4 regions of the Streptomyces sp. NPDC088817 genome follow, and region 3 is predicted to be linked to each of the others. Evidence: riboswitches for the same ligand, from Rfam matches in the RefSeq annotation. Region 3 holds a riboswitch; each other region holds the start of a gene.
The links. Region 3 has a riboswitch for cyclic di-AMP ahead of ACIP4X_RS19390 (NlpC/P60 family protein). Riboswitches for the same ligand answer to the same signal wherever they lie in the genome.

Region 1 (7,000 bases), on a different contig from region 3:
TCGCGCACGAGGCGACCGGCAAGCTGATCGTGGCGACCGGACGGGACGAGCTGCCGCGGCTGCACGCGCTGGTGCAGCGCGGCCGGGAGAACGGCATTCCGGTGCGCGAGCTGGGCCCGGCGCAGATCGAGGAGTACGAGCCGGAGGTCCGCGGACTGGCCGCGATCCACGTGGGGACGACGGGGATCTGCGACTTCACGGCGGTCGCCCGGCAGCTCGCGCGAGCCTCCGGCGCCCGGATCCGGTACGGGGCCCGGGTGGTGCGGGTGGACCGCCGTCCGGAGCTCGGGGTCGCCGTCCTGACCGGGAGCGGCGAGATCGTCCGCGCGCGCGTGATGGTCAACTGCGCGGGGCTGTACTGCGACGAGGTGGCACGGATGACCGGGGACGACCCGGGGGTGCGGATCGTGCCGTTCCGCGGGGAGTACTACGAGCTGGCGCGGCCGGAGCTGGTGCGGGGGCTGGTGTACCCGGTGCCCGATCCGGCGTTCCCGTTCCTCGGGGTGCATCTCACCCGCGGGGTCGACGGCGGTGTGCACATCGGGCCCAACGCGGTGCCCGCGCTGGCCCGCGAGGGCTACGGCTGGGGGACCGTACGGCCGCGGGAGCTGGCGGGCACGCTGGGCTGGCCCGGATCGTGGCGGATCGCCCGCCGGCACTGGCGGTACGGGGCCGGGGAGCTGCGGCGTTCGGTGTCGAGGGCCGCCTTCACCCGGGCGGTGCGCCGGCTCGTGCCCGCCGTGCGGGAGGACGACCTGGTGCCGGCCCCGGCCGGGGTGCGGGCGCAGGCCGTCCTGCGCGACGGCACGCTGGTGGACGACTTCCTGATCCGGGAGGGCGCCCGGACGGTGCACGTGCTCAACGCGCCCAGTCCCGCGGCGACCGCCTCGCTGCCGATCGGGCGCGAGGTGGCGAGGCGGGCCCTGGCCGTGCTGGCGGCGGCATGAAGGGCACGCCGGGCCCCGTCGGCCTTGACGACCGCTTCGTGCCGGTCCCCCGTAAAATCGTTCCCACTGTGACTGACTCGCTGAACACCCCCCAGGCTCCCGCTCCCGGCGAGCTGCCCCGGCACGAGCCCGGAGTGTCCCTGCGGCACACCCGGGCCAAGGGGGAGCCGCGTTTCCCCGACGGGCCCAGGGCCGATCCGGCCGGCTCGCACTTCGAGCGGCGGATCCGCAGCTTCCAGCCGCGCCGGAGCCGGGTGACCGCGGGCCAGGCGGACGCGTTGCAGCGGCTGTGGTCCACCTGGGGGCTGGACATCGACGGGCAGCGGGTGCTCGACCTCGCCGAGCTGTTCGGGAACACCCGCCCGGTGGTGCTGGAGATCGGCTTCGGCATGGGCGAGGCCACCGCCCGGATGGCGGCCGCCGACCCGGACACCAACATCCTCGCCGTCGACGTGCACACCCCCGGCCAGGGCAATCTGCTGAGCCTCGCCGACGGGCACGGACTCGGCAACGTCCGCGTCGGCAACGGCGACGCGATCATCCTGCTGCGCGAGATGCTCACCCCCGACAGCCTCGACGGGCTGCGCGTCTACTTCCCCGACCCCTGGCCGAAGAAGCGGCACCACAAGCGGCGGCTGATCCAGCCGGAGTTCCTGACGCTGGCCGCCACCCGGCTCAGGCCCGGGGCGCTCGTGCACTGCGCGACGGACTGGGAGCCGTACGCCGAGCAGATGCTCGACGTGCTGACGGCGCACCCGGACTTCGAGAACACCCGGCCCGACGGCGGTTTCGCGCCACGTCCCGGCTTCCGGCCGCTGACCCGTTTCGAGGGCCAGGGACTGGAGAAGGGCCATGTCGTGAACGATCTGCTGTTCCGCCGCGTACCCCGGCCGGAAGACCAGCAGCCTCAGTGACCTCGTGAGGGCCGATGCCGTGGCCACCTGCCCCCCGTACCCGACACCTCCCGGCGCTACCGGCGCTCCCGGCGGCACGTCCCGCCAGCCGCACTGGTGGCAGCGGCGATGGGTCAAGTACGGCGCCCTCGTCACCCTGCTCGCCCTCTCCGGGCTCGTCATCCTCGCCCTGGTGCGCCGGCAGACCGGCACCGAGGGCTTCCTCGTCGGGCTCGGGCTCGCGGTGCTGCCCGTACCGCTGCTGACGGCCGCCTTCCGCTGGCTGGACCGGGTCGAGCCGGGCCCCTGGCGGAACCTGGTGTTCGCGTTCGCCTGGGGCGCCTGCGCGGCGGCCCTGATCGCGATCGTCGCGAACAGTTTCGCCACGCACTGGATCGCCACGGCGACCGCCGACCCCGACGGCGCCGACACCCTGGGCGCGACGGTGATAGCGCCGGTCGTGGAGGAGTCCGCGAAGGCCGCCGCCGTCCTGCTGGTCTTCCTCTTCCGCAGACGTGACTTCACCGGCATCGTCGACGGGGTCGTCATCGCCGGCGTGACCGCGACCGGGTTCGCGTTCACCGAGAACATCCTCTACCTCGGCAACGCCTTCGGCGCCGACCAGCTCACCGGTGACCGTGGCATCGCCTCCGTCACCGCGGCGACCTTCTTCGTCCGCGTCATCATGTCGCCGTTCGCGCACCCGATGTTCACCGTGCTCACCGGCATCGGCTTCGGCATCGCCGCGATGTCCTCGGACCGCCGCCGGCTGCGGCGCCTGCTGCCGCCCCCGGCCGGACTGCTGCTCGCGATGGGCATGCACGCCCTGTGGAACGGCTCGGCGACCTTCGGCGAGTACGGCTTCTTCGCGGTCTACGCCGCCATCATGGTGCCCGCCTTCGGGCTGCTGACCTGGCTGGTCGTGTGGACCCGGCAGCGCGAGCTGAGGACCGTGCGCGAGGAACTGCCCGCGTACACGGCCGCGGGATGGCTCACCCCGGCCGAACCGTTCGCCCTGGCCTCCATGCGGGCGCGCCGACTGGCCCGCGACCACGCCCGGCGCCACCTCGGCAGGCAGGCGGCGCGGACGGTCGCCCGGTACGAGGCGTACGCGACCTCGCTGGCGTTCCTCCGGCACCGCGGGCGCCTTGGGCGGGCCGGTGCCGACTTTGCCGTACGGGAGCGGGAACTGCTGCACGAGCTGTGGCGCAGGCGGGAGGTGGCGCAGCCCGCGCTGGACCACGCGGCCAGGATGACGACGCCCACAGCCGCGCCCCCCTGGCCGGGGTACGCGGTGCACGGGGTCTACGGGATGCACGGGGTGCACGCGCAGTCGCTCGGGTACGGATCGTACGGACCGGCGACGCCGTATCCCTACGGTCCGGCGTACGGCTCGGCGACGCCCCACCCCTATGGCCCGGCGGTGCCGTATCCCTCGTACAACCCTTACCGGACCCCGTCGTAGGTACTCCCGGGGACGGGGGTCACGCCGACGCCCGCGTCAGCTTCCCGAGTTCGTCCGCGGTCTCCAGGTGCTTGGCCGCGCCCTGCGCCCGCGCGCTGTCCACCGTCGTACCGGGCCGGTACTTGCCGGTCAGGAACCCGGAGGCGAGCGCGAAGTAGGGGACGACGGCCAGGCCCGACCGTTCGGCGACGCTCCGCAGACCGTCTTCGTAGGTGTCGCGCGAGACCAGGTTGTAGTGCGGCTGGAGCGCCACGTACCGGGCGAGGCCCTCGCGCTCGGAGAAGTCCAGGGAGGCCCGGAGGCGCTCGGGCGAGATGTTGGAGGCGCCGATGTGCCGCACCTTGCCCGCCCCGACCAGTTCGTCGAGCGCGCCGATGATCTCCTCGACGGGGACTTCCGGCTTGTCGAAGTGCGTGTAGTACAGGTCGATGTGGTCCGTGCCCAGGCGCCTGAGGGAGGCGTCGGCCGCGGCCTTGATGTTGGCGGCGCTCAGCCCCAGGTGGTCGGGGTGCTGGCACGGCCTCGTCGGCGGTGGGACCGGTCCGTGTCCGTCAGGGGGTGAGGCCCCTGTCGCGCAGCCACGCCATCGGGTCGATCCCGGTGGACTGGCCGCCCGGGTGGACCTCCAGGTGGAGGTGGGGCCCGGTGACGTTGCCGGTGGCGCCCACGCGGCCGATCACGTCGCCCGTGCTGACCTGCTGGCCGACGCTGACGCTGATCGACGACTGGTGGCAGTACCAGAGCTCGGTGCCGTCGTCGAGGGTGAGGATCGTGCGGTAGCCGTAGGCGCCGGCCCAGCCGGCCTCGGTGACGGTGCCGGTGTGGATCGCCTTGAGCAGGGTGCCCGTGGGCGCGGCGAAGTCGAGGCCCGTGTGGTAGCCGGAGGACCACATGGAGCCGGCCTGGCCGAAGGTGGAGGTGAGCGTGTACGAGGAGGTCGGCAGCGTGTACTGCTTGGCCAGCTCGGCCAGCCGCGCCTCCTCGGCCTTCTGCGCGGCCTCCTCCTCCGCCTTCTTCTTCTTGGCGGCGGCCTCGGCCTCGGCCGTCTCCCGCGCCTTGGCGGCATCGGCGGCGGCCTTCTTGGCGGCGGCGGCCTGGGCGTCCGCCTGGGCCTTGGCCTCGATCTGCACCTGCTGCTGCTCGGCCTGCGCCATGATCCGGTTGCGCAGCACCTCGCCGGCGTCCGAGGTGCCCTCCTGCTGGGTCTCGGCGGCGGTCACGCCGATACCGCTGAGCGCGGTGGCCGAGCCCTCGGGGGCGGCGTCGGAGTTGTCGTCGAACAGGGAGCCCACGGAGGGCAGGTCGGGCAACGAGATGGACACCGGCGGCTTGGCGCTGTTGGCACTGGCCATGCCGCCCGCGCCGACGGCGGCGATGACGCCGACACCGAGAACGGTGGAGCTGCGGGCGAGCCCGCCGCCGCGCTGCTTGGCGACGCGGTGCCGGCCGCGCACGGGACGGAGGGACTCCGCGCTCGGGTTCCACTCCTCCCAGGGGCCCTCATCGGCGCTTCGGCTGTCGTAGCCGAAGGTCTCGCCGTGCTGGCGGCTCGACGCGAACGGGGCTTCCGGGGCAGGCGGGTTGGACGCCACGAAGGCGCACTCCTTTCCTTCCGTCTCGCCTACCGGGTTAGCTGACGGGTTCGGAGCGGGAAGGTCTCCTACGCGCGTAAACAAGCCGTGCTGACACGGAAGTTACGCTCGATTCACCCCAAAGTAGGTGGTTCCCCGGTTCCCTTGCGGGATTCGGCGTGCGCGCACGGAGCCGCCTCTTGTGACGGCTGGGACGACCGTGCTGCGTTATCGAACGTTAATAGACGCGAGCCCCTGATTCCAAGCCGTTCGGCTTGATCACTCAACCTTCCGGCCCGACCTTACGGTCCATGAGCACCGAAACTCGGGCGAGTCGACCGCACTTTCCGGAGGACTTGAGACGAGCGCCCGTGGATCCGTGAAAACACTCAGGGCCGGAATCCATGAATCGAATTCCGGCCCTGAGTCTTCAGTAGCGGGGACAGGATTTGAACCTGCGACCTCTGGGTTATGAGCCCAGCGAGCTACCGAGCTGCTCCACCCCGCGTCGTTGTGTCACCAGTATATGTCATCCGGAACGCCGCTCGCACCAACCCCTCAGCCGAGCAGATGCCGGTTGGGTTCCGTGGCCCTCTCCTCGAACTCCGGCACCACGACGACGACCGCGCCGCCGGCCGCCAGCACCCCGGTTCCGTCGGCGCCCTCGACGAACGTGTCCGGCTCCCGCCACGCCGTCACCACCCGCCGCACCCCGGCGTCCAGAATCAGCCGGGCGCACGGACGCGGCCGGGAGGCGCGGCGGGCGCACGGCTCCAGGCTGCTGTACACCGTGGCGTCCGGCAGCCGCGGATCCGCCGGGTCGACCTTGGCCAGCGCCGCCTCCTCCGCGTGCACGACCGGGTCGTCCCCCTCCCGCGAGTAACCGCGGGCGAGTTCGGTCCCGTCGGCGGCGACCACCACGGCGCCCACGCTGAACGCGGTCCGGGACGGCGGGCACTGGGCCGCCAGTTCGCAGGCGATCCGGAGCCAGTGCCGGTCCGCGGGAGCGGCGCGGCCGGCGGTGCCGGGGGCGGTGGGCTCGTAGCGCACGAGGACGACGTCCTCGATGGTCCGCGTCTCCACCAGCCGCAGCCGGCCGCCCTGGTAGGTCCCGGGCCCGAACAGCCGGGGCGCGTCGGGGTCCCCCACGAACAGCGGGGCGAGCACGAGCTGCACCTCGTCCGCGAGTTGCTGCCGCAGCAGCTGGGTGTGGACGGTCCCGCCGCCCTCGACCATGAGCCGGCGCACCCCGCGTACGTCGTGCAGGTGCTCGAGCAGTCGGGCCCAGTCGAGTTCGGCGCCCAGCGGCACGACGTCGGCGGCCAGGCCCGTGCGCCGCAGCCGCAGCGCGCCCTCGTCGGTCGTGTAGAGGACCTTCTCGCCGCCGGTGTGCCAGAAGGGCGCCCCGGGGTCCAGCTCGCCGGAGGCGCTGACCGCGACCTTCAGCGGGTACTCCGGCCTTCCGGCGGCGCGGCGGGCGGCCCGCCGCTCGGGCGAGTTGACCAGCAGCCGCGGGTTGTCGGCCCGCAGGGTGCCGGCGCCGATGAGGATCGCGTCGGCCGACGCCCGCACCTCGTCGACGCGGTCGAAGTCGGCGGGGCTGGAGAGCAGCAGGCGTTCGGGGCCGGTGTCGTCCAGGTAGCCGTCGAGCGAGACGGCGGCGGACAGCAGGACGTACGGGTGGGGCATCGACGCCCTCTCTCTCGGCGACGGGCTCGCCTCCAGTGTGACCGACGCCGCCGACCGCGGACGTGGCACCACCGTGCCGGGAGCGTACCCGGGGCGGGCGGGCCGCCCATCGGTCGGTGCGGGTCAGTGATCGAGGCTGATGCGGAACCGCAGCCGGCAGATGACGGCGTCGGTGTGGCGGCGCAGGGCGCGGTCGAGGACCGCGCCGCGCTGGTTCTGCAGCAGCCGCAGCCAGGGCCTGGGCAGATGTGTCTCCGGGATGAGGACGACGATCCGGCACTGCCGCTCCTGGGCGGCCAGCGCGCGCACATGGTCGACGACGGGCCGGGTCAGGGACCGGGTGCGGCTGTGCAGCACGGTGAGGGGGACACCGGGCTGCCAGGCGTTCCAGGCGGCGTGGACCTCGTCGGCGGAGGGGGCGGCGCGGTCCTCGGG
Region 2 (7,000 bases), on a different contig from region 3:
CGCTGCTCAGGCTGGTCTTCCGGCCTCGTATCGAAGGGCTGGAGCACGTGCCGGCCTCGGGGGCGGCCATCGTCGCGGGCAACCATCTCTCCTTCTCGGACCACTTCCTGATGCCCGCGATCCTCAAACGGCGGATCACCTTCCTGGCCAAGGCCGAGTACTTCACGGGTCCCGGCATCAAGGGCAGGCTCACCGCGGCCTTCTTCCGCAGCGCGGGCCAGATCCCGGTCGACCGGTCCGGCAAGGAGGCCGGGCAGGCCGCGATCCGGGAGGGGCTCGGGGTGCTGCGCAAGGACGAGCTGCTCGGTATCTACCCGGAGGGCACCCGGTCGCACGACGGCCGCCTGTACAAGGGCAAGGTCGGCGTCGCGGTCATGGCGCTCAAGGCAGGCGTGCCGGTCGTGCCGTGCGCGATGATCGGCACCTTCGAGGCCCAGCCGCCCGGGAAGACCCTCCCTCGCCCGCACCCGATCGTGATCCGCTTCGGCAAGCCGCTGGACTTCTCCCGCTACGCGGGCATGGAGAAAGAGAAGGCGATCCTGCGCGCCGCCACCGACGAGATCATGTACGCCATCCTGACGCTGTCCGAGCAGGAGTACGTCGACCAGTACGCGGCCGTGGCCAAGGCGGAGCAGTCCGAGGGGAAGGGCGACAGGCGCAGGTTCCCGCGGGCACCGCTCGGTTGACGCCGCCGGGCACGCCCGAGACGCGCAAGGGGCGGCCGGGTGTCCCGGCCGCCCCTCGTCACCTGATGCCGATAATGCCGATCGCTACGCCTTCGGCGTGGCGTGCGGCGCGCAGGTCACGTCCGCCGAGTCGGTCTTCCCGGTGAGCAGGTAGGTGTCCACCCGCTCGTTGATGCACGGGTTGGCCAGGCCGGTGACTCCGTGGGAGCCCGCGTCCTTCTCCGTGATCAGACGGGAGCCCTTGAACCGCTTGTGCAGCTCGACGGCGCCCGCGTACGGCGTGGCGGCGTCCCGCGTGGACTGCACGATGAGCACCTCGGGCAGCCCCTTGCCGGTCTTGACGTCCACCGGGTTCTGCTGCTTGACCGGCCACGTGGCGCACGGCAGGTTCATCCACGCGTTGGCCCACGTCATGAACGGGGCGGTCTTGTGCAGCCGCGTGTTGTCCCGGTCCCACGTCTTCCAGTTGGTGGGCCACTTGGCGTCGGTGCACTCCACCGCGGTGTAGACGGCGTTGCCGTTCTCCGAGGAGATGTTGCCCGCGATGTCGGACAGGTCCGGGGCGGCCGCGTCGACCAGCGCCTGGGTGTCACCGGCGACGTACTTGCTGAACACCCTCGCCACCGGCGCCCACGACGAGTCGTAGTACGGCGCGCTCTGGAAGAAGGAGATCAGCTCGTTCGGGCCGACGACCCCGCCGATGGGGCTCTTCTTGGCGGTGGCGCGCAGCTTCAGCCACTGCTGCTGGACGGCGTCGCGGGTGGCGCCCAGGTGGTAGGTGGCGTCGTTCGCGGCGACCCAGTCCTGCCAGTCCTTCCAGCGGCCCTCGAAGGCGACGTCCTGGTTCAGGTTGGCCTGGTACCAGACGTTCTCGCGGGCCGGGTTGACGACGCTGTCGACGACCATCCGGCGCACGTGGCCCGGGAACATCGTGCCGTAGACGGCGCCGAGGTAGGTGCCGTAGGAGACGCCGAGGAAGTTGAGCTTCTGCTCGCCGAGCGCGGCGCGGATGACGTCCAGGTCGCGGACGGTGTTCGGCGTGGTCATCTGCTGGAGCATGCCGCGGCCGGTGCGCTGGAGGCAGCCCTGCGCGTACTCGCGGGCCAGCTTGCGCTGGATGCTCTTGTCGGCCTCGGAGTCCGGCACCGGGTCGAGCTTGGAGCCCTCGGCGAACTTCTGCGGGTCCGCGCAGGAGATAGGCGCCGAGTGGCCGACACCGCGCGGGTCGAAGCCGACGAAGTCGTAGGCCTTCGCCACGTTGGCCCAGATGGCGTTCTTGTTGGTGACCCGGGTCGGGAAGCGCAGGCCCGAACCGCCGGGGCCACCCGGGTTGTAGACGAGGGCGCCCTGGCGCTCCTCCTTGGAGCCGGTGTTGCCGATGCGGTCGACGGCCAGCTTGATCTGCTTGCCGTAGGGGTCGGCGTAGTCGATCGGCACCGAGACGTAACCGCACTGGATGGGCTTGGCCAGCCCCCAGTCGGCGGGGCAGTCCTGCCAGTCGATGCCGGCCTTCGCGGCACGCTCGGCGGCGATCGCCGCGCCGCGGGACTCGCGGTCCTGGCCCTGGCCGTTGTTCGCGCCCGCCGCGGGCGTCGCCACCGCGCCGGCTATCAGGGTCGCCGTGACCAGCGCACCGGCCGAACCGAGCGCCAGCACCCGGTTCCTGGGTCTCATGTCCCTCAAGGGGGACCTCCCCGTACGTCGTTGCGAATTGGGTACGGGGATCTTTGCGGCTGTGAGGTCCCTGAGAACAGGGGTCGTTGACCTTCTTTGCCAATCCGATAAGCGGCGCGGCGTGTCCCGCTGAGCGGAGCCCGGCGGCCGGCCCGCGCGGCAGGCACGGGCGGCCTGGAGCGACACCCGGCACCGTAAGCGCCAGAAGTCATGAATTATGGGGTGGTTGACCGGATCGTCCCCAATTGCCGACTCACGCGCTCCGCACCGGACCGAACCGGAGGCGACACCCACCCTGCCCTGCGCGCCGCCGGCGCCGGACGGCGAGCCGCGCACCATCCGCCTCACCACGCCGCCAAACTGCGGAAGTTGACGTCATCCACCACCAGGGGCGCGGCGGGCGCAGAAGGCGGCGCGCCACGACACGCGGCACGGAATGTCCCCGAATGACCGCCCGCCTTTCGGTGTAGGTTCAGCTCCCCTTCCGGGACCGCCACAGTTGCGCAACACGCCTCCCCGAACGGCGGAACAAGGCCTTCCGGTGCTGGTCCGGGGGTCGTCGGGTGAGGGGGCATCCGTTCGATCGCGAGGGTGTCCACCCGAACGGGCGCGTGGTGAGTAACAACACAAACACTCGCTTCCATTGGGATTTTCGGACATCCGTGGGTGAAGATCCCTGTCTGACGACAAGCCCCCGCCACAACGGCGGGGCGGTCCGGGCGGACGCCGAGTCCTGCCGCCGCCCGGATGACCGGTCGACAGGAGTGGATCGGCAGGAGTGGAGGACCCAAGCACGACGGGTCGCCGGAACGGTCACACCATGGCCGGCCCGAGCAGCCCTTGGGGTGAAGCCGCGGCAACGCGGCCGGGCAACTTCGCCAGCCCGAATCCGACAGGTCATCCTTCACAGGCGGCTGACGAAGGGTTGCGCATGACTGCGCTCAATCGTGTCCCGTCGCTGATGGCCCGGGCCGGCACGGCCTCGGCACTGACCCTGGCCGCCGTGGGCGGCTCGATCGTGGTGCCGGGCGTGGCCTCCGAGGCCTCGGCCGTGACGATGGGGACCAAGGCGCTGCAGATCGCCGCGTCCAAGAAGGGGGCGCCCTACCAGTGGGGTGCCACGGGGCCGCGGAGGTTCGACTGCTCCGGCCTCACGCTGTACTCGTTCAAGAGGGCGGGCAAGAGTCTGCCCCGCACGGCCGAGCAGCAGTACAACAGGAGCCGGCACATCTCGGCGGGCAGCCGCCGGGCCGGGGACCTGGTGTTCTTCCACTCGGGCTCGTACGTGTACCACGTCGGCATCTACGCCGGCTCGGGCAAGATCTGGCACGCCCCGAAGACCGGGGACGTGGTGAAGCTGCAGAAGATCTGGACGAAGAGCGTCTGGTACGGCCGGATCAGCTGACCCGGCCGCCGTGCGGGGCGGTGGCGGCGCCGCGGCGTCGTCACCGCACCTTCCTACGGTTCCTGGCCCGCGGCCGTCACGGGTCGGGCGGGAGCCGTCCACGGAAGTTCGATGCAGACCGTCTTGCCGCCCTCCCGGGTCGGCCGCACGGTCAGACTGCCGCCGCACTCGGCGGTGAGCCACCGGATGATCACCATGCCCCGGCCGTTGTCCTGCTGGACGGCGGCCGGCAGTCGTTTCGGGAACCGGGGGTGGCTGTCGGTGACCCCGATGCACAGCCGTTCGTCACGCACGAGGACGAGGTCCACCGTGAAGGTGGGTGACTGCCCCAGAGTGTGCTGTACGGCGTTGGTGGTGAGTTCCGAGACGATGAGCCGCACCGTCTCGGCGGTGTCCGTGGCCGGCGGAAGGCCCCACTCCGCGAGCGTGCCGGCCACATAGGCGCGGGCCACGCAGACCGAGGCGGGATCGCTCGGCAGAGTGACGGATGCTTCCAGATGGTCTGCCATGGCGACGTCGTCCCTTTCCCACGGGGCCGGAGTCCGACACTGAGCGGATGGTTCGAGTACGGTCCCGCACTGGTGCTTCGCCGTCAGACTGCCATCAGTGCTCCGCTCTCGGTGGCGATCCACCGGGATATGCATATATCTGTCGCTCGATGCGGTGAACTCTGCGACGGAAGACCGTATGTGAAGCGGGTCGCGTGGAGCGTTCAGAGGGAGCGAGGGAGTCATCCATGCAACACGGTCCCGCGGTGCGCCGCCGGAAGCTGGGCGCCGAACTGCGCGCGCTGCGCACCGGCGCGGGCCTCACCAGCGGTGAGGCGGCCCGCCTGGTCGGCTGGCACCAGTCGAAGGTCAGCCGCATCGAAACCGGCACCAGTGGGGTGAAACCGGCCGATGTGCGCTCGCTCCTGGACGCCTACGCGGTCCACGACTCCCAGCTCCGCGAGCTGCTCCTGGTCCTCGCGGGACTGGACGACGGCGACGGCCGGCACCACTGGTGGCACGCCTACCGCGGCGTGCTGCCGCCGACCTACCGGGACTTCATCAGCCTGGAGTCGCAGGCGAGCGGGATGCGCACCCTGGAGACCTCGGTCGTCCCCGGGCTGCTGCAGACGCCCGAGTACGCCCGCGCGGTCACCCGGGCCGCCGTGGACGGGCTCGACGAGGACCGGCTGGACGCGCTGGTGGAGGTGCGGCTGGCCCGCCAGGACGTGCTGCGGGCGCGACCGCCGCTGGAGCTGGACGCGGTGCTGGACGAGGCGGTGCTGCGCCGCGAGGTGGGCGGCCCCGAGATCATGCGGCGGCAGCTGGAGCGGCTGACGGAGGCGGCCCGGCTGCCCCAGGTACGGCTCCAGGTGCTGCCGTTCGCCGCCGGCGCGCACATCGGCGTCACCGGGCCTTTCGTAATCTTCTCGTTTTCGAACACCTCTGATCTGAACGTGGTGGTTCTCGACCACCTGACGAGTAGCTTCCATCTCGAGCGGAAAGAAGACCTAGAGGCCTACACGGAGGCCTTCGACACCCTGCGGATCCACGCCCTCTCGCCCGAGGACTCGTTGGACTTCATCGCCGGGATACGCCAGGACACTGACGGCGCACCACCGCGTACCGCCTGAGGAGGCACCATGTCCGCTCTGCCTCGGCACGTATCTTCCAGCACCGATCTGCACAACGTGCGCTGGCTGCGCAGCAGCTGGAGCACGGGAGCCAACAACTGCGTCGAGACGGCCCGGCCCGCCGCGGGACCGTGGTCCGGACTGCTCGCCGTGCGCGACTCCAAGGCCCCGGCCGGCCCGGCGCTGCTCTTCTCCCCCGCGAGCTGGGCCCGCTTCACGGCCGCGGCTCACCTCGTCTGACGCACCATCCGGTCACATCCGCCCACGGTGACGCGCGGCCGTGTCACGCCGACTCATGGCCGCGTCCCACCGATCACCCGTACAGCGCGTTCGATCTGCGCCCCGGAGAGGTCCGCGCGGGCGGTCAGCCTCAGCCGAGAGATGCCGTCGGGCACGGAAGGAGGACGGAAGCAGCCCACGGCGAGGCCTGACGCCCGGCAGTCGGCCGCCCATCGCACGGCCCGCTCCGGGGACGGCGCGCGCACCGAGACCACCGCGGCGTCCGGACGTACCGCCTCCAGGCCCGCGGCGGTCAGGCGTGCGTGGAGTTCGGCCGCCACCGCACGCGCGCGTGCCGCCCGCTCCGGTTCGCGGCGCAGCAGTCGCAGCGCCGCCAGGGCGGCTCCCGCGGCGGCGGGCGCGAGGCCGGTGTCGAAGATGAACGTCCGGGCCGCGTTGACGAGGTGGTCGATCACCCGCGCGGGCCCGAGGACGACTCCGCCCTGGCTGCCGAGCGACTTCGACAGCGTGGCCGTGACGACCACGTCGTCGGCGCCCGCCAGTCCGGCCGCGTGCGCGGCACCGCGGCCTCCGGCGCCCAGGACGCCCAGCCCGTGGGCGTCGTCGGCGAGGAGTCCCGCGCCGCGCTCCCGGCACACCGCGGCGAACTCGGCCAGCGGGGCCGCGTCGCCGTCGACCGAGAACACCGTGTCCGAGACGAGCACGGCCGGGCCCTCGTGCGTGCCGAGCGCCTTGCGCACGGCGTCCGGGTCGGCGTGCGCGACGACCTGTGTCGTGCCCCGGGCCAGCCGGCAGCCGTCGATGAGCGAGGCGTGGTTGCCCGCGTCGGAGACGACGAGCGAGCCGTGCGGCGCGAGCGCGGTGACCGCGGCCAGGTTCGCGGCGTATCCGGAGGAGAAGACCAGCGCCGCCTCGAAACCGCAGAAACCGGACAGTTCACGCTCCAGTTCGGCGTGCAGTTCGGTGGTGCCGGTGACGAGCCTGGAACCGGTCGAGCCGCCGCCCCAGGTGCGTGCCGCGGCCGCGGCCCCCTCGGTCACCTCCGGGTGGCGGGCGAGCCCCAGGTAGTCGTTGCCCGCGAGGTCGAGCAGCGGCGAGTCGGCGGGGCGGGGCCGCAGGGTCCTTACGAGTCCGGCCCGGCGGCGTGCGTCCGCCTGCTCGTCGATCCAGCCGAACGCCATGGTTCCTCCGGGGCATGCGCAGACAGTGCACAGACCCTAGCGGCAAGCCCGGCCGTCCCTCATGTGGCCATACCCACATGTCGATGTGTCCGTCGTTGTGCGGAGTCTCCTTGGCCGGGGACCGGGCCGTAGGACAGGATCGCTCCCATGGACCTGCTGAACACGCTGGTGGACAAGGGGCTTCGGCGCGAGT
Region 3 (7,000 bases):
TGCCGCGCAGCCGCTCGAAGGTGTGCCGGTCGACGCCGTCGAGCAACTGGGTCTGCCCGGTCGCCACGGCACGCGCGTACGGCGTGTGGCGGGGGAAGACCAGCACCTCCCCGACCGGCAGCAGATGCTCCCAGTCCTCCGAGCTGTCCGACCCTATGCGCAGGGCGAGCCGGCGCGCCTCGATCTGTGGCGGGTCGGCCGCCGTGCGCGAGTTCTCCTCCAGCAGCCAGCGCTGGAGCAGGTACACCGAGGCCGCGTCGCAGAAACTCGGCGCGAGCCCGTGCACGACATGACGGCCGGTCAGGTGCAGGTCCAGCTCCGAGCCGATGGCGTCGGCCGCGGGGGAGAAGTGCGAACGGCGGCGGAGCGGCGCTGTGGGGGGTGGGTCATCGGGGTGGCCGCGTTCTGTGTTCCGCAGGATCGTGTGCCTTCCGGGTGGGGCCGGTGGGCCGGAGGTCCGGTGGGGGCGGGGACGGACGGGCCGGTCGGACCGGTCGGGCGGTACGGCGTGGTATGCCGCTGGCAACTATATGATGCACAGTCAAGGTCATTTAAGAGTAGGGGAGTTGGCGAATGCGGGACGGAGACGGGCTGCCCCGGGGCGTCGATCCGGGCAAGGCCAGCGTGGCCCGGATGTACGACGCCATGCTGGGCGGCGAGCACAACTTCGCCATAGACCGGGAGGCGGTGGCCGCCTTCACGGCGATCGATCCCCAGGTGCGCACCCTGGCCCGCGCCAACCGTGCCTTCCTCGGCCGTGCCGTGCGGTTCCTGGTGGACGCCGGGGTGCGCCAGTTCATCGACCTCGGCTCCGGGATCCCCACCCAGGGCAATGTGCACGAGGTCGCCCAGGCCGCCAGTCCCGGCGCCAAGGTGGTGTACGTCGACAACGACCCGGTCGCGGTCGCGCACAGCGAGGCCCTGCTCGCCGACAACCCGGATGCGGCGATCGTGGCCGCCGACATCCGTGATCCCGCGGGGATACTCTCCGCGCCGCAGGTGCGCAAGCTCATCGACTTCGACGAGCCCGTCGCCGTCCTGATGATCACGATCCTGCACTTCGTCACCCCGCAGGAGGACCCCGGCGGGATCGTGGCCGCCTTCCGGGACGCGCTGCCCGCGGGCAGCTGGCTGGCCCTGACCCACGCCACGGACGAGGACCGCCCGGACACGGCGGCGGCGGTCGGGCAGCTGTACCGGGACCGGGCGACCTCGCCGGTCACGGCACGCTCCCACGACGAGATCGAGTCCCTCTTCCACGGCTTCGACCTGGCGCAGCCGGGGCTGGTCTACGTCCCGCTGTGGCGCCCGGACCGGGAGGAGGAGGTCCCGGAGGACCCGTCCCAGTTCTGGGTGTACGCCGGGGTGGGCCGCAAGGACGTGTGAACGCCGGGCGGGGAGGTCCGGGTGAGGCCGTGGCGGTCACCCGGACCTCCCCGCCCGTGACGGCTCAGGCCGGCCGTATCGCGCTGTGGATGGCCTGCGGGCCCGCGAAGAAGATCGACTCCTCCTGTATCGATGCACCCGGACTCGGGGCGTGGATCATGGTGCCGTTGCCCGTGTACAGGCCCACGTGGCTGACCTCGCCGTAGAAGAAGATCAGATCCCCCGGCTGCAGTGCGGCGAGCTCGATCGCCGCGCCGGAGCCGGCCTGTTCATGGGTGGTACGGGGCAGGGCCACGTCCGAGGCCCGCCAGGCGGCCTGGGTCAGGCTCGAGCAGTCGTAGGAGCCCGGACCGGTGGCTCCCCACACGCAGGGCTTGCCGATCTGCGCGCGGGCGAAGGCCAGTGCCTTGGCGGCCTTCCGCTCATAGGCGGAGGCCGGGCTCTCGGCTACGGCGGGGCCGGGGGCGGCTCCCGCCCCGCCCGCCGCTCCAGGAACGCCCGCGGAGCCAGGGACCCCCGCCTGGCTGGCGTCGAAGAGCGAGTTGCCGTCCAGCGGCGGGGTCGTGTCGAAGAGTCCGGTGGCGTGCTGCTGCCACTGCGCCGCCTCCGGCTGAGGCGCGGGCGCGGCGGGCGGCGGCGTGCTCTGCCGCGCGGCGTGCCGGGCCAGCATCTCGCCGGCCTGGGCGAGCTTGTTCCGCATCCGCTCCTTGGGGGCCCGCCGCACCCCGACGGCCTGCCGACGCCGCCCTGCCCCGCCCTCGTTCGCGAACGGCGCGACGGGCCCGGCGGGCGGCGCCCCCACATCCTGGCTCCCAGCCTCCACGGCCCCACCGGAGAACGCGCCCAGGCTGCCGACGGAGGGCGCCGCCTGCAGGGCGCCGGCGAGAGGGGCCTGCATGGCTCCGCCCGGTGGCGGCTGCATGGCGCGGTCGGGGAGCACGGTCATGGCACCGGTGGTCGGGGCTTCCATGGCCCCTGTGGGGGGCGCGCCCAGGCCCCCGGTGGGGGGCGGCTGCATGGTGGGGTTGGGGAGCACCCCCATGGTGCCGGTGGCGGGCGCGCCGCCGGTGGGCGGTGCCTGCATGGAGCGGTTCGGCAGCACCCCCATGGTGCCGGTCGACGGCGCTTCCATGGCTGTTGGCGGGAGCACCCCCGTGGTTCCGTCCTGAAGCACCCCCATGGTCCCGGTGGGCGGTGGCTGCATGGTGCGGTGGGGGAGTACGGCCATGGCGCCGGTCGTCGCGGCTTCCACGACGCCGGTGGCGGGCGCGCCGGTGGTCATGTTCGGGAGCGCGCTCAGGCTGCCGGTGGGGGGTGCCTGCATGGTGGGGTTGGGGAGCACCCCCATGGTGCCGGTCGCCGGCTGCATGACGCCGTCGGGAAGCGCGCCCATGGCGCCGGTGGGCGGCTGCATGAGGGCATTGGGCAGCACCCCCATGGTGCCGGTGGCGGGCGCGCCGCCGGTTGCGTTCGGGAGCGTGCCCAGGCTGCCGGTCGACGGCGGCTGCATGGTGCGGTGGGGGAGCACTCCCACGGTGCCGGTGGTCGGGGCCTCCATGGTGCCGGTGGTTGTGTTCGGGAGCGCGTTCATGGTGCCTGTGGGGGGCGGCTGCATGGAGCGGTTGGAGAGTGCCCCCATGGTGCCGGTGGCCGGCTGTACGGCCGCGCCCATGGTGCCGGTGGGTGGTTGCATGGGGCGGGCGGTCAGTTCCGGTACGGGTGAGGCGGCGGCGGGCAGCTCCGGGGTGGTCCGGGCCGCGGCCGGCAGTTCGGGGGCCGGGGCCGCCGGGCCGGCGGGCAGCTCCGGCCGAGGTGCCCGGCCCGCTTCGAGGGCGAGCCCCTCGCGGGCATCCGCCGGACGCCCGCCCCGCGCCGCGGCGGGGGAGTCGGCCGGTTTCGGCATACGGTCCGGCGGCAGAACCGCCGGTGCGATCGGCCCCAACTGGGCGCGCCCCGCGTCGAACCACTTCCGGGTCACCCGGTCCACCGCCGGATCGGAGCCCCCGGAACGGCCCCAGTCGGCCGAACCCCGTCGCGTACGAGCGATGTTGTTCATCGCCCGCGTGGCGTTGAAGTTCCCCGTGGCGTTCTCCGCCCGGTCGTAGAGGCTGCTGATCCGCTGCTGGACCTCGGCGCGGCTCGGCCTGTCCTCGCTCGGTCGTTCCGGCGTCAAGAAGGACGCACCCCTCCCATGGGCCGCCTACCGGTTCAGCTCTCGGCATCGGGCGGACGTTCTGTGGAAGGCGTGCCCCGCGGCCCTTGTCCCGAGGGACAGTTGGGCCGCTTCACCCCGAGGTTGGTCGGTTCCCCGGCTCCGGCCGCTGCGGGTGCGTACCGGACTCGGCGGAGGTCGCACGATCCGACGCGACTCGCCGGAGGCAATCGTGCGGCCTGATCGTCAACTTAGCGAACATGTGTACCCGGTGTGAAGATTGAAGTGCGGAATGTCCGATACGTATTCGTGACCTTCCCGTGAGCTGCCTCACGTCCGGACGCCGAAGGCCGGGGAGTGCCCCCTGGAGGGCGGCGCGCACGCAGGCGCGGTGTCAGGCTGGAGGCATGCAGGAGTCGTACGAATCCAGGGACGCCGGGTCCGGCGGGCGGCGGCCGGAGGCGGCGCGGGTGCTGGTCGTCGAGGACGACACCACGGTCGCCGAGATCGTCTCCGGCTACCTGGACCGCGCGGGCCACGTCGTCGACCGCGCCGCGGACGGTCCGGCCGCGCTCGCCCGGGCCGCCGCCCACTGGCCGGACCTGGTCGTGCTCGACCTGATGCTGCCCGGCATGGACGGCCTGGAGGTGTGCCGCCGGATACGCGGGCGGGGCCCGGTGCCGGTCATCATGCTCACGGCCCGCGGCGACGAGGAGGACCGCATCCTGGGTCTGGAGGTCGGCGCCGACGACTACGTCACCAAGCCGTTCAGCTCCCGCGAACTCGTCCTGCGGGTGGAGTCGGTGCTGCGGCGCACCCGCCCCGCGACCGCGCCGCCACCGCTCGCAGCCGCCGGACTCGCCCTGGACCCGGCAGGCCGCCGCGCCACCAGGAACGGTACCGAACTCGCGCTCACCCTCCGCGAGTTCGACCTGCTTGCCTTCTTCCTGCGCCACCCCGGCAGGGTGTTCGGCCGCGAGGACCTGATGCGGGAGGTGTGGGGCTGGGACTTCGGCGACCTGTCCACGGTCACCGTCCACGTCCGGCGGCTGCGCGGCAAGGTCGAGGACGACCCGGCCCGGCCCCGCCTCATCCAGACCGTGTGGGGTGTCGGCTACCGCTTCGACCCCACCGGACACGAGGGGAGTTGACGGTGCGCGAGCCCCTGTTCATCGCCCTGTACGCCTTCCTCGGCGCCGCCGTGGCCGGACTGGCCGGGGCGGGCGCGCTGCGGCTGATCCGGCGGCGCTCGCTGACGGCCTCGCTCGCCGTGGTCGCCGCCGTGGCGGTGGGCGCGATGCTGGCCGGCACCCTGGCCGTGGCCCAGGCGATGTTCCTGTCCCCGCACGACCTGTCCGTCGTCACCACCGTGGTGGCGATGGCGGCGGTGGTGTCCCTGGCCACCGCGCTGCTCCTGGGCCGCTGGGTCGTGGCCCGCAGCCGCGAGCTCGCCCGCGCGGCCCGCGCGCTCGGCGACGGCGGCGACTTCGCCGCGCCCCACGGCCCGGCGACCGCCGAATTGGAGTATCTGAGCCGCGAGTTGGCGGCCACCAGCGCCCGGCTCGCCGAGTCCAGGGAGCGGGAGCGCGCCCTGGAGTCCTCCCGCCGGGAACTCGTCGCCTGGATCTCCCACGACCTGCGCACCCCGCTCGCCGGACTGCGGGCCATGTCCGAGGCGCTGGAGGACGGGGTGGCCGCCGACCCGGACCGCTACCTGCGGCAGATCCGCACCGAGGTGGAGCACCTCGACGCCATGGTGGGCGACCTGTTCGAGCTGTCCCGCATCCACGCCGGCTCCCTCGCCCTCACCCGCTCCCGGATCTCCGTGTACGACCTGGTCGGCGACGCGCTCGCCGGGGCGGATCCGCTGGCGAAGGAACTCGGCGTCCGTCTCGTGGCCGGCCACGTCGAGCCGGTGCCGGTCGAGGTGGACGCCGAGGAGATGAACCGCGTACTGGGCAACCTGCTGGTCAACGCGATCCGCCGCACCCCCGCCGACGGCACGGTCGCGGTCGCCGCCGCACGCGCCCCCGGCGGTGTCGTCCTGTCCGTCACGGACGGCTGCGGCGGCATCCCCGAGGCGGACCTCGCGCGCGTCTTCGACACCGGCTGGCGCGGCACCCACTCCCGCACACCGCCCGCGGGAGCCGGCCTGGGCCTGGCCATCGTCCGCGGCATCGTCGAGGCGCACCAGGGCCGGGCCGCCGTACGCAACATCCCGGGCGGCTGCCGCTTCGAGATGACCCTGCCGGCCCCCGAGCGCTGACCCCACCGGCGGGCGTGAGGCGCTCCCGCTCCCCGCCGTGCCACCGTGGCACCCTGGCCCCATGTGCGGTCGCTACGTCTCCACCCGAGGTCCGCAGGACCTGGTCCGGCACTTCCGGGTCACCGAGTGGCGCCCCGAGGAGGCGCTCGCGCCGAACTGGAACGTCGCCCCGACCGACGAGGTGTGGGCCGTCCTCGAACGGGCCCCGCGCGAGGACCGCACCCCGGCCGCCGTCCGCAGGGAGCTGCGGCCGCTGCGGTGGGGGCTGGTCCCGTCCTGGGCGAAGGACGTGAAGGCGGGCGCCCGGATGATCAACGCCCGAGTGGAGACCGTGCACGAGAAGCCGGCCTTCCGCCGCGCCTTCGTCAGGCACCGCTGCCTGCTGCCCGCCGACGGCTTCTACGAATGGCAGCAGATCAAGTCCCCCGACACCGGCAGGACCCGCAAGCAGCCCTACTACATCAGCCCCGAGAACGGTGAGCTGATGGCGCTCGCCGGCCTGTACGCGTACTGGCGCGACCCGCACGTGGCACGGGACGACGACCCCGCCGCCTGGCTGACCACGTGCACCGTCATCACCACCGAGGCCACCGACGAGGCCGGCCGCGTCCACCCCCGGATGCCGCTGGCCCTCACCCCGGACCACTACGACGCCTGGCTCGACCCCCGCCATCAGGACCCCGGCGAACTGCGGGCGCTGCTGAGTCCCCCGGCGGGCGGCAGGCTCGGCGCCCGGCCCGTCTCCCCGGCCGTCAACAACGTGCGCAACAACGGCCCCGAACTGCTGGAGGAGACGACGCCGTGACGGGCCGGACCACCCCGGTCCACCCGCGCGGCACCGCGCGCCGTACGGGCACCCGTTCCCCCCGATGCCCCCGATGACCGCCCACCCGGCCGAACTGCACCCCGGCCCCCGCCCGCCCTGACCTTACGGTGCTCAAGAGGGCTCAGGAGGTTCGAGAGGAGCCCAGGACGAAGGGGAGACGCGGTGGCTGCTGCGGGTGCTCCGGCGGGCGGGCCGGGCCGCGGGCCCCGGCCGGTCCGCCGCGTGTCCGGCAGCCGCCCGGCGGGCTCCGTACGCCTCCCGCCGCACGCCCGGACCGTTCCGGTGGCCCAGAGGGCCGAGAGCACCGTCCCCTGGCTGCGGGTCGCCGCCGCCTACGCCTGGCGCCTCATCCTCGTCGGCATCGTCGTCT
Region 4 (7,000 bases), on a different contig from region 3:
GCGAGGCACCCGCCGGACTCGACCTGGACGCCGTGGTGCTCGTCGCGGACGCGCCGGGACGGCTGCCGCGGCGGCTGGCCCAGCGGGTGAAGCCGATCGAGTCCGTGATCGACGTCTACCGCGTCCCGTGGGTGGAGGCCTGGCGGCTGGGCGACCTGGGCGGAGCGCCACCGCGCGAGAGCGAGCCGCTGGCCCGGCTCACCGGGGCCGGAACCGCGCGGGCGGGGACCAGGAGCGCGGCGACTACGCCGTGATGTCCTTCGTCGTGAACCGTGCCCAGGCCGCCGAGCCGAACACCGCCGCGTACAGGGCCTGCAACTCCAGGTTCTTCACCAGGCCGTCCCAGTAGACCGGCTCGCGCATGAGGTCGGCGAAGGACAGCCAGTAGTGCGGGAAGAGATACGGCTGGATCGCGTGCAGCTGGGGTATCTGGTCGAGGATCTGAACGGTGATCAGCAGGCCCACGGTCGTGGCCATCGCCGCGATCCCGCTGCTGGTCAGCGTCGACACGAACAGCCCGAGGGCGGCCAGCCCGATCAGGGACGCGGCGACGACGAGGGCGATCAGCAGGGCCCGGACCAGCCCGTCGGCGAAGCTGATCCGCGTGCCGGAGATGGTCGTCGGATCGCCGAGCGGGAACAGCAGCGCGCCCACGAGGAGCGCCGAGACGGCGACCACCAGGGTGGCGACGAGGCAGAAGGCCATCGCCGTGGCGTACTTGGCGAGCAGCAGGCGGGTGCGGCCGGCGGGGGCGACCAGCAGATAGCGCAGCGTGCCCGCGTTCGCCTCCCCGGCGACGGCGTCGCCCGCGATCACGCCCACGGCCATCGGCAGGAAGAACGGCAGCGTGGCGGCCAGCGCCGTGAAGACCAGGAACAGTCCGTTGTTGGTGACCTGCGCGATGAACGCCGGGCCCTCGCCGCCCCCGCCGCCACCGCCGACGGGCGCACCGTCCCGCGTCTCGATCCTGACGGCCACGCCGACCAGGACCGGCACCCCGGCCAGCACGCCGAGCAGTGCGAGTGTGCGCCAGCGCCGGAAGGTGGTCACCAGCTCGCTGCGCAGCAGCCCGAAGGTCCACAGCGGACCCGGGGCGCGGAGGGCCGTGTCCGCGGCCCGTTCCGCTGAGACCTCAGCCCGCGACATCGAAGCCCTCCCCCGTGAGCGCGACGAACGCGTCCTCCAGCGAGGCCCGTTCGATGCCGAAGCCGCGTACGCGCACGCCCGCCGTCACCAGCGCGGCGTTCACGTCGGCGAGGTCCCGCTCCGGCGGGTCGCCGGTCACCCGGTCCTCGCCCACGGTGATGTCGGCGACGCCCTGTTCCTTCAGCACCCGGGCCGCCTCCCCCGTGTCGGGTGTGGTCACCACCAGCCGGCCGCGCGCTCCGGCGGACAGTTCCGCCACGGCGCCCTGGATGATCAGCCGGCCCTGCGCCATGACCGCCGCGTGGGTGCACACCTGCTCGATCTCGTCGAGCAGATGGGAGGAGAGGAAGACGGTCGTGCCGTCGGAGGCCAACTCCCGGACCAGCGAGCGGATCTCGCGCATGCCCTGCGGGTCGAGGCCGTTGGTCGGCTCGTCCAGGACGAGCAGTCTGCGCGGCTGGAGCAGCGCGGCGGCGAGCCCCAGACGCTGTTTCATGCCGAGGGAGTAGGCCTTGGCCTTCTTGCCCGCCGCGGCCGTCAGGCCCACCCGGTCCAGGGCGGTCGTGACCCGGGCGCGCCGGGTGCGGGGGTCGGCGGTCGGGTCGGCGGCGTCGTAGCGCAGCAGGTTGTCCCGGCCGGAGAGGAAGCCGTACAGGGCCGGGCCCTCGATGAGGGCGCCGACCTGCGGGAGCACGGTGCGCGAGGACCGGGGCATGGGGCGCCCCAGTACCCGCGCCGTGCCGGAGGTGGGCTCGATGAGCCCCATCAGCATGCGGATGGTGGTGGTCTTGCCGGAGCCGTTGGGGCCGAGGAAGCCGAAGACGCTGCCCGCCGGGACGGTCAGGTCGAGACCGTCGACGGCGAGCTGTCCGCCGCGGTAGCGCTTGGTGAGCCCGCGGGTGTGGATGACGCCGACATCCGCTTCGTCCATCGGCTCCCTCGTTCCCTCGTGTCCGGCGCGTGCTCACTTCCCGGCGTTTGCCGCCTTCACCAGCGTGTCCTTGGTGACCGCGCCGACGTACACCTTGCCGTTGTCCGTGATCAGCGCGTTGACCAGGCGGGTGGAGAAGACCGTGCCCTTGCCGAACGTGCCGCTGACCTGGTCGCCGAGCGAGTCGAGGAATCCGCCCAGCTCGCCCTTGCCGGAGGACGACGGGATGCCGCCCTTGGTGCCGGTGTCGAGCACGGCGATGGAGTTCCAGCCCTTGCCGATGATCTCCGGGCCCTTCTTCTCCAGGCCCTTCTCCCGCGCGTCGCGCTCGTGGAACTGCCGGCCCGGGCCGGCCTTCCGCTCGGCGCTCCGCCCGCCGTCGGTTCCGGCGTCCTTCTCCTCGGTGACCTTCGCGCCCTTGGGCGGGGTGAAGTCGAAGGTCGAGGCGGCGGGCCTGGCGAAGTCGATCCGGGTGAAGCCGGCGTCCACCACGGCGGCGCCGCCGCTGGCCGGGGTGAGCGTGAACTTCAGCGGCAGTCCGGTCTTGGCGTCCACCGCGATGCTGATCGCGCCGACCGTGGTGCCGGAGGCGTGCTTCGGCTCGATGACCAGCCGGTAGGCGTCGCGGCCGGCGACCTGCGCGGTGCCGTCGACCTTCACCGAGGTGGTGTCGTCGACCGACTTCAGGGCCTCGTCGGCGAAGTCCTTGGGCGTGGCGGGGACCTCGTCCCGGTGCTTCTTGCCGCTGTCGGCGGCCGTGCCGTGGAAGACCTCGTTCGACTTGCTGTCGTAGCCCCAGACGTCCTTGCCGTTGTGGATGAGGCTGTACTCGGCGGCGCTCTCGATCAGGGAGACCTTCTGCCGGTCCTCGCCGTCGGCGGCGACGCGCAGGGTGTGCGTACCGGACGCCAGCTCGGACAGCTTTGACGCCGGGTCGGCCGACGAACCGTCACCGCCCCCCATGGCGCCGGAGGCCAGGCCGCTCTCCAGGCCGCCGAGGTTCGGCAGACCGAGATCGGTGCTGATCTTGACCGTGCCGGACAACTGCTCGACGTCCGACTTGGCGATTTTCTCTATGAGTTGCTGTGCGGTGATCTTCGGCAGGTCGGGGTCGCCGGACGCGGCGAGTGCCGGGACGAGCCCGATGGTCGCCGCGGCCACCCCCACCACCGTGACCGGGACGACGTAGCGCGCGGCCTTGCGGCGCCCCGCGCGCAGGTCGTCGGCTTCGGATCCGTTCGGTGCCATGTGTGCCCTACCTCCGTCATCGGCGGCGGCTGTCCTGCTGCACTCGGGTATCACCCTCAGCCGCCATTCTCACCCAGATCGGTGAGGAGTGGTGTGCTCCGTGGTGTCCATCTGACCAAATCGGCCGGGCGGAAGCGTCAGACCCCGGAGCCAACTCCGTGTACGTCTGCGGTATGACACACCAAGGGCGACGCCTCCCCCACCCCCTAGGGGTGGGCCGGAGAACGCCGCTCGGAAGGGGCCGCCCGGCGGGATGTCCGGGCAGGTCGCGGTACCGGACGGGCGTCAGCCGGCCCGGTGCACCACCGCGTCGCACATCTGCAGCAGCGCGGCCTTCGCCTCGCACTTCCGCAGCGGTGCCAGCGCGGCCCGCGCCTCCTTGGCGTAGCGCACGGCGTCCCGGCGGGCCTGCTCCAGCGCCGGGTGCGCGCGCAGCGCCGTCAGCGCCTCCGCGAGCCGCGCGTCGTCGGTCAGGTCGGAGTCCAGCAGCTCGCACAGCGCGATGTCCTCGGGCAGCCCCAGCCGGGCCGACCGCTCGCGCAGCCGCAGCACCGGCAGCGTGGCGATGCCCTCGCGCAGATCGGTGCCGGGGGTCTTGCCCGACTCGCGCGAGTCGGAGGCGATGTCCAGGACGTCGTCCGCGAGCTGGAAGGCGACGCCCAGCCGCTCGCCGTACTGGGTCAGCACGTCCACGACGTTCTCGTCGGCGCCGGACATCATCGCGCCGAACCGGCACGACACCGCCACCAGCGATCCGGTCTTGCCGCCCAGCACGTCCAGGTAGTGGTCGACCGGGTCCCGGCCGTCCTGCGGGCCCGCCGTCTCCAGGATCTGACCGGTGACCAGCCGTTCGAACGCCAGGGCCTGTACCCGGACGGCCTCCGGGCCGAGGTCGGCGAGGATCTGCGAGGCACGGGCGAACAGGAAGTCGCCGGTCAGGACCGCGACCGAGTTGCCCCAGCGGGTGTTGGCGCTGGCCACCCCGCGGCGCACGGCGGCCTCGTCCATCACGTCGTCGTGGTACAGCGTGGCCAGATGGGTCAGCTCCACCACCACGGCCGACGGCACGACCCCCGGCGCGTACGGGTCACCGAACTGGGACGCGAGCATCACGAGCAGCGGCCGGAACCGCTTCCCGCCCGCCCTGACGAGGTGCTGCGCGGCCCCCGTGATGAACGGGACCTCGCTCTTGGTGGCTTCGAGCAGCCCTTCCTCGACAGCCGCCAATCCGGCCTGGACATCGGCTTCGAGAGCCTGGTCCCGCACGCTCAGCCCGAATGGCCCGACGACGGTCACGAGGGGTCTCCTGTCTGCTGGTGTCTGGTGGGATTTACACGGTTTGTCGATAGGTCGCTGCCCTCACTCAAGTCAGCGTATCCGGTCACGTTTCGATCACCGATATCGCCCACCTATACGGGCCAGGCCGCATCACCCGACGTGACCACGGTCACGCGTCCGCCACATGGCCCATCCCCGCTCACACCCGAAGTCCGATTCACCCCTATTGGGGTTTCAATTCTCTTTAGCGGTAATTGCGCTTCGGGTGCGCAAACCGTGAGTTGGGTCACTATGCCCTCTCTTCGCACCACCTCTCGCAGTCCTTCACATTCCCTTTACGGACAACGGAGTTGACCCTTGGCGGACGCAAAGGATCAAGTACCACATACACCCCCGACCAAGGTCAAATAGGGCGAGTGTGATTCCGCCACTTGTTCGGGACATGTGCTCTCGCATACGTTCCCGGCCATCGGGCGGACGCCGAATCCTGCCGCCGCCCGTAATCCCAACGACCGAATGAACCACGGCAGGAGCGGGGGACCCAGGTAAGCCGCCGGGCCGGGCTCGTACGTCCTACGTCGTACGCCGCACCGGAACGGCTCGGGGTGAAGCCGCGCCCTTCACGGCGCGGCCGGGCACCTCCCCGCCCGAACCCGACAGCTCACCTCGCAGGCGACGGAGAGGAATTCCCCCATGCCTGCAAACGGTCAGCGCCGCTCTTCCCGCACCGCCCGCCTCGTCCGCACCCTCGCCGCCACCGGCACGGGCGCAGCCGTCCTCGCCGTGCCGCTGCTCGGCGCGACGACGGCCTCCGCGGCGACCCCGGCCACCGTCCACACGGCCGCGAGCTTCGGCTACCCGAACAACCTCGACGGCTGGATCCGCGCCTCCCTGGCCGTCATGGCACAGAAGGGCATCCCGGGCTCCTACAACGGGATCCACCGCAACGTCATCCGCGAGTCCTCCGGCAACCCGCGCGCCATCAACCTCTGGGACTCCAACGCCAAGAAGGGCATACCCTCCAAGGGTCTGCTCCAGGTCATCGACCCGACCTTCCGGGCCTACCACGTGAACGGGACGTCCTGGGACATCTACGACCCGATCGCCAACATCACGGCCGCCTGCAACTACGCGGCCAAGCGGTACGGCTCCATCGACAACGTCCACGGCGCCTACTGACCGGACCGCGGCGGGCCCACACCGGCCGGTGCCCCGGCACTAGACAAACAGTCGTTCGAGGACGACGGCGATGCCGTCGTCCTCGTTCGACGTCGTGACCTCGTCGGCCACCGCCTTCAGCTCGGGGTGGGCGTTGGCCATGGCGACCCCCCGGGCGGCCCACTGGAACATCGGGATGTCGTTGGGCATGTCGCCGAAGGCGAGGGCGTGCTCACGGCCGAGGCCCAGGTGTTCGGCGGCGAGTGCCAGTCCGGTCGCCTTGGTGATGCCGCACGGCTGGAGCTCCACGGTCCCGGGTCCCGACATGGTGACCGTGGCGAGGGACCCCACCACACCGCGGGCCGCCGCCGCCAGCTCGTCGTCGGACAGCACCGGGTGACGCAGCAGCACCTTGCTGATGGGCGCGTGCCACAGGTCGTCGCGCCGTTCGACCCGTACGGCCGGCAGCGACGGGTGCGGCATGCGGTACCCCGGCTCGATGAGCGTGACCCCGTCGGCCCCGTCCTGGTCGACCGCGGCGTACACCTCCCCCACCTCGGCCTCGATCTTGCCGAGCGCGGTCTCGGCCAGCTCCCGGTCCAGGGTGACCGACCACAGCAGACGGTCGCCGCCGGCGTCGTAGAGCTGTGCGCCCTGACCGCACACCGCGAGTCCCGTGGTGCCGAGGACGCCGAGCAGTTCCCTTACTCTCGGCGCCGGCCGTCCGGTCACCACGAGGTGCCGGGCACCGGCGGCCGCCGCCTTCGCGAGCGCGGTGAGGGACCGTTCGGACACGGTGTCGTCGCCGCGCAGCAGCGTTCCGTCCAGGTCGGTGGCGATGAGGGTGTATGCGAGGGCGGCCATGATCAGAGAATACGGATGCCCCGGCCCGCCGACTCGACCGGAGCGTGCTTCTCGTTCGGACCGGTTCCTCCTCAACCGGTCGTGCCGCCGCGCCGGTTGGTCCGCCACAGCTGATAGAGGTGCCGGGCGCCCGGCCGCACGAAGCGCGCGAGCATCGTCACGAACGGCAGCGGATCGTCCCCCGCGAGCCAGGCCAGCTCCGTGCCGCTCGCCCTCGCCGGCGCGTGCGGTGTGGTGTAGCCGCTGCGGCGGTAGGCGAGGAGGGCGGGCAGGTCGATGTTCTCCACGACATACCGGTGTCCGGTGCGCTGCTCGCCCTCCGGGACGGGGCGCCCGGTCAGGTCGAGGTGCATGGCGCGGACGACGTCCACGCCC

Region 1: it holds a riboswitch for cyclic di-AMP, as region 3 does, so the genes downstream of both, ACIP4X_RS27385 (M23 family metallopeptidase) here and ACIP4X_RS19390 (NlpC/P60 family protein) in region 3, are expected to answer to the same signal.
Region 2: it holds a riboswitch for cyclic di-AMP, as region 3 does, so the genes downstream of both, ACIP4X_RS13820 (C40 family peptidase) here and ACIP4X_RS19390 (NlpC/P60 family protein) in region 3, are expected to answer to the same signal.
Region 4: it holds a riboswitch for cyclic di-AMP, as region 3 does, so the genes downstream of both, ACIP4X_RS10165 (transglycosylase SLT domain-containing protein) here and ACIP4X_RS19390 (NlpC/P60 family protein) in region 3, are expected to answer to the same signal.

What each region holds. Positions count from the first base shown of each region.
Region 1 covers NZ_JBIVJN010000016.1:206,043-213,042, reverse strand. The annotation lists gene lhgO (L-2-hydroxyglutarate oxidase) at 1-947, shown strand, start outside; gene trmB (tRNA (guanosine(46)-N7)-methyltransferase TrmB) at 1,016-1,861, shown strand; gene ACIP4X_RS27395 (PrsW family glutamic-type intramembrane protease) at 1,881-3,305, shown strand; partial or broken gene ACIP4X_RS27390 (aldo/keto reductase) at 3,364-3,831, opposite strand; gene ACIP4X_RS27385 (M23 family metallopeptidase) at 3,857-4,897, opposite strand; cyclic di-AMP (ydaO/yuaA leader) riboswitch at 4,909-5,066, opposite strand; tRNA gene ACIP4X_RS27380 (tRNA-Met) at 5,311-5,384, opposite strand; gene ACIP4X_RS27375 (dihydrofolate reductase family protein) at 5,435-6,565, opposite strand; gene ACIP4X_RS27370 (amino acid permease) at 6,689-7,000, opposite strand, start outside.
Region 2 covers NZ_JBIVJN010000006.1:269,653-276,652, forward strand. The annotation lists gene ACIP4X_RS13810 (1-acyl-sn-glycerol-3-phosphate acyltransferase) at 1-686, shown strand, start outside; gene ACIP4X_RS13815 (alpha/beta fold hydrolase) at 771-2,360, opposite strand; cyclic di-AMP (ydaO/yuaA leader) riboswitch at 3,075-3,288, shown strand; gene ACIP4X_RS13820 (C40 family peptidase) at 3,292-3,765, shown strand; gene ACIP4X_RS13825 (ATP-binding protein) at 3,819-4,274, opposite strand; gene ACIP4X_RS13830 (helix-turn-helix transcriptional regulator) at 4,502-5,386, shown strand; gene ACIP4X_RS13835 (DUF397 domain-containing protein) at 5,396-5,626, shown strand; gene ACIP4X_RS13840 (8-amino-7-oxononanoate synthase) at 5,680-6,807, opposite strand; gene bioB (biotin synthase BioB) at 6,955-7,000, shown strand, end outside.
Region 3 covers NZ_JBIVJN010000009.1:247,366-254,365, reverse strand. The annotation lists gene ACIP4X_RS19400 (PP2C family protein-serine/threonine phosphatase) at 1-286, opposite strand, end outside; gene ACIP4X_RS19395 (SAM-dependent methyltransferase) at 574-1,386, shown strand; gene ACIP4X_RS19390 (NlpC/P60 family protein) at 1,451-3,559, opposite strand; cyclic di-AMP (ydaO/yuaA leader) riboswitch at 3,568-3,742, opposite strand; gene ACIP4X_RS19385 (response regulator transcription factor) at 3,946-4,689, shown strand; gene ACIP4X_RS19380 (sensor histidine kinase) at 4,692-5,804, shown strand; gene ACIP4X_RS19375 (SOS response-associated peptidase) at 5,866-6,609, shown strand; gene ACIP4X_RS19370 (AI-2E family transporter) at 6,853-7,000, shown strand, end outside.
Region 4 covers NZ_JBIVJN010000004.1:344,716-351,715, forward strand. The annotation lists gene ACIP4X_RS10140 (DUF6668 family protein) at 1-254, shown strand, start outside; gene ACIP4X_RS10145 (ABC transporter permease) at 244-1,146, opposite strand; gene ACIP4X_RS10150 (ABC transporter ATP-binding protein) at 1,133-2,077, opposite strand; gene ACIP4X_RS10155 (DUF2092 domain-containing protein) at 2,111-3,325, opposite strand; gene ACIP4X_RS10160 (polyprenyl synthetase family protein) at 3,611-4,621, opposite strand; cyclic di-AMP (ydaO/yuaA leader) riboswitch at 5,104-5,291, shown strand; gene ACIP4X_RS10165 (transglycosylase SLT domain-containing protein) at 5,297-5,782, shown strand; gene ACIP4X_RS10170 (HAD family hydrolase) at 5,822-6,625, opposite strand; gene ACIP4X_RS10175 (ATP-grasp domain-containing protein) at 6,697-7,000, opposite strand, start outside.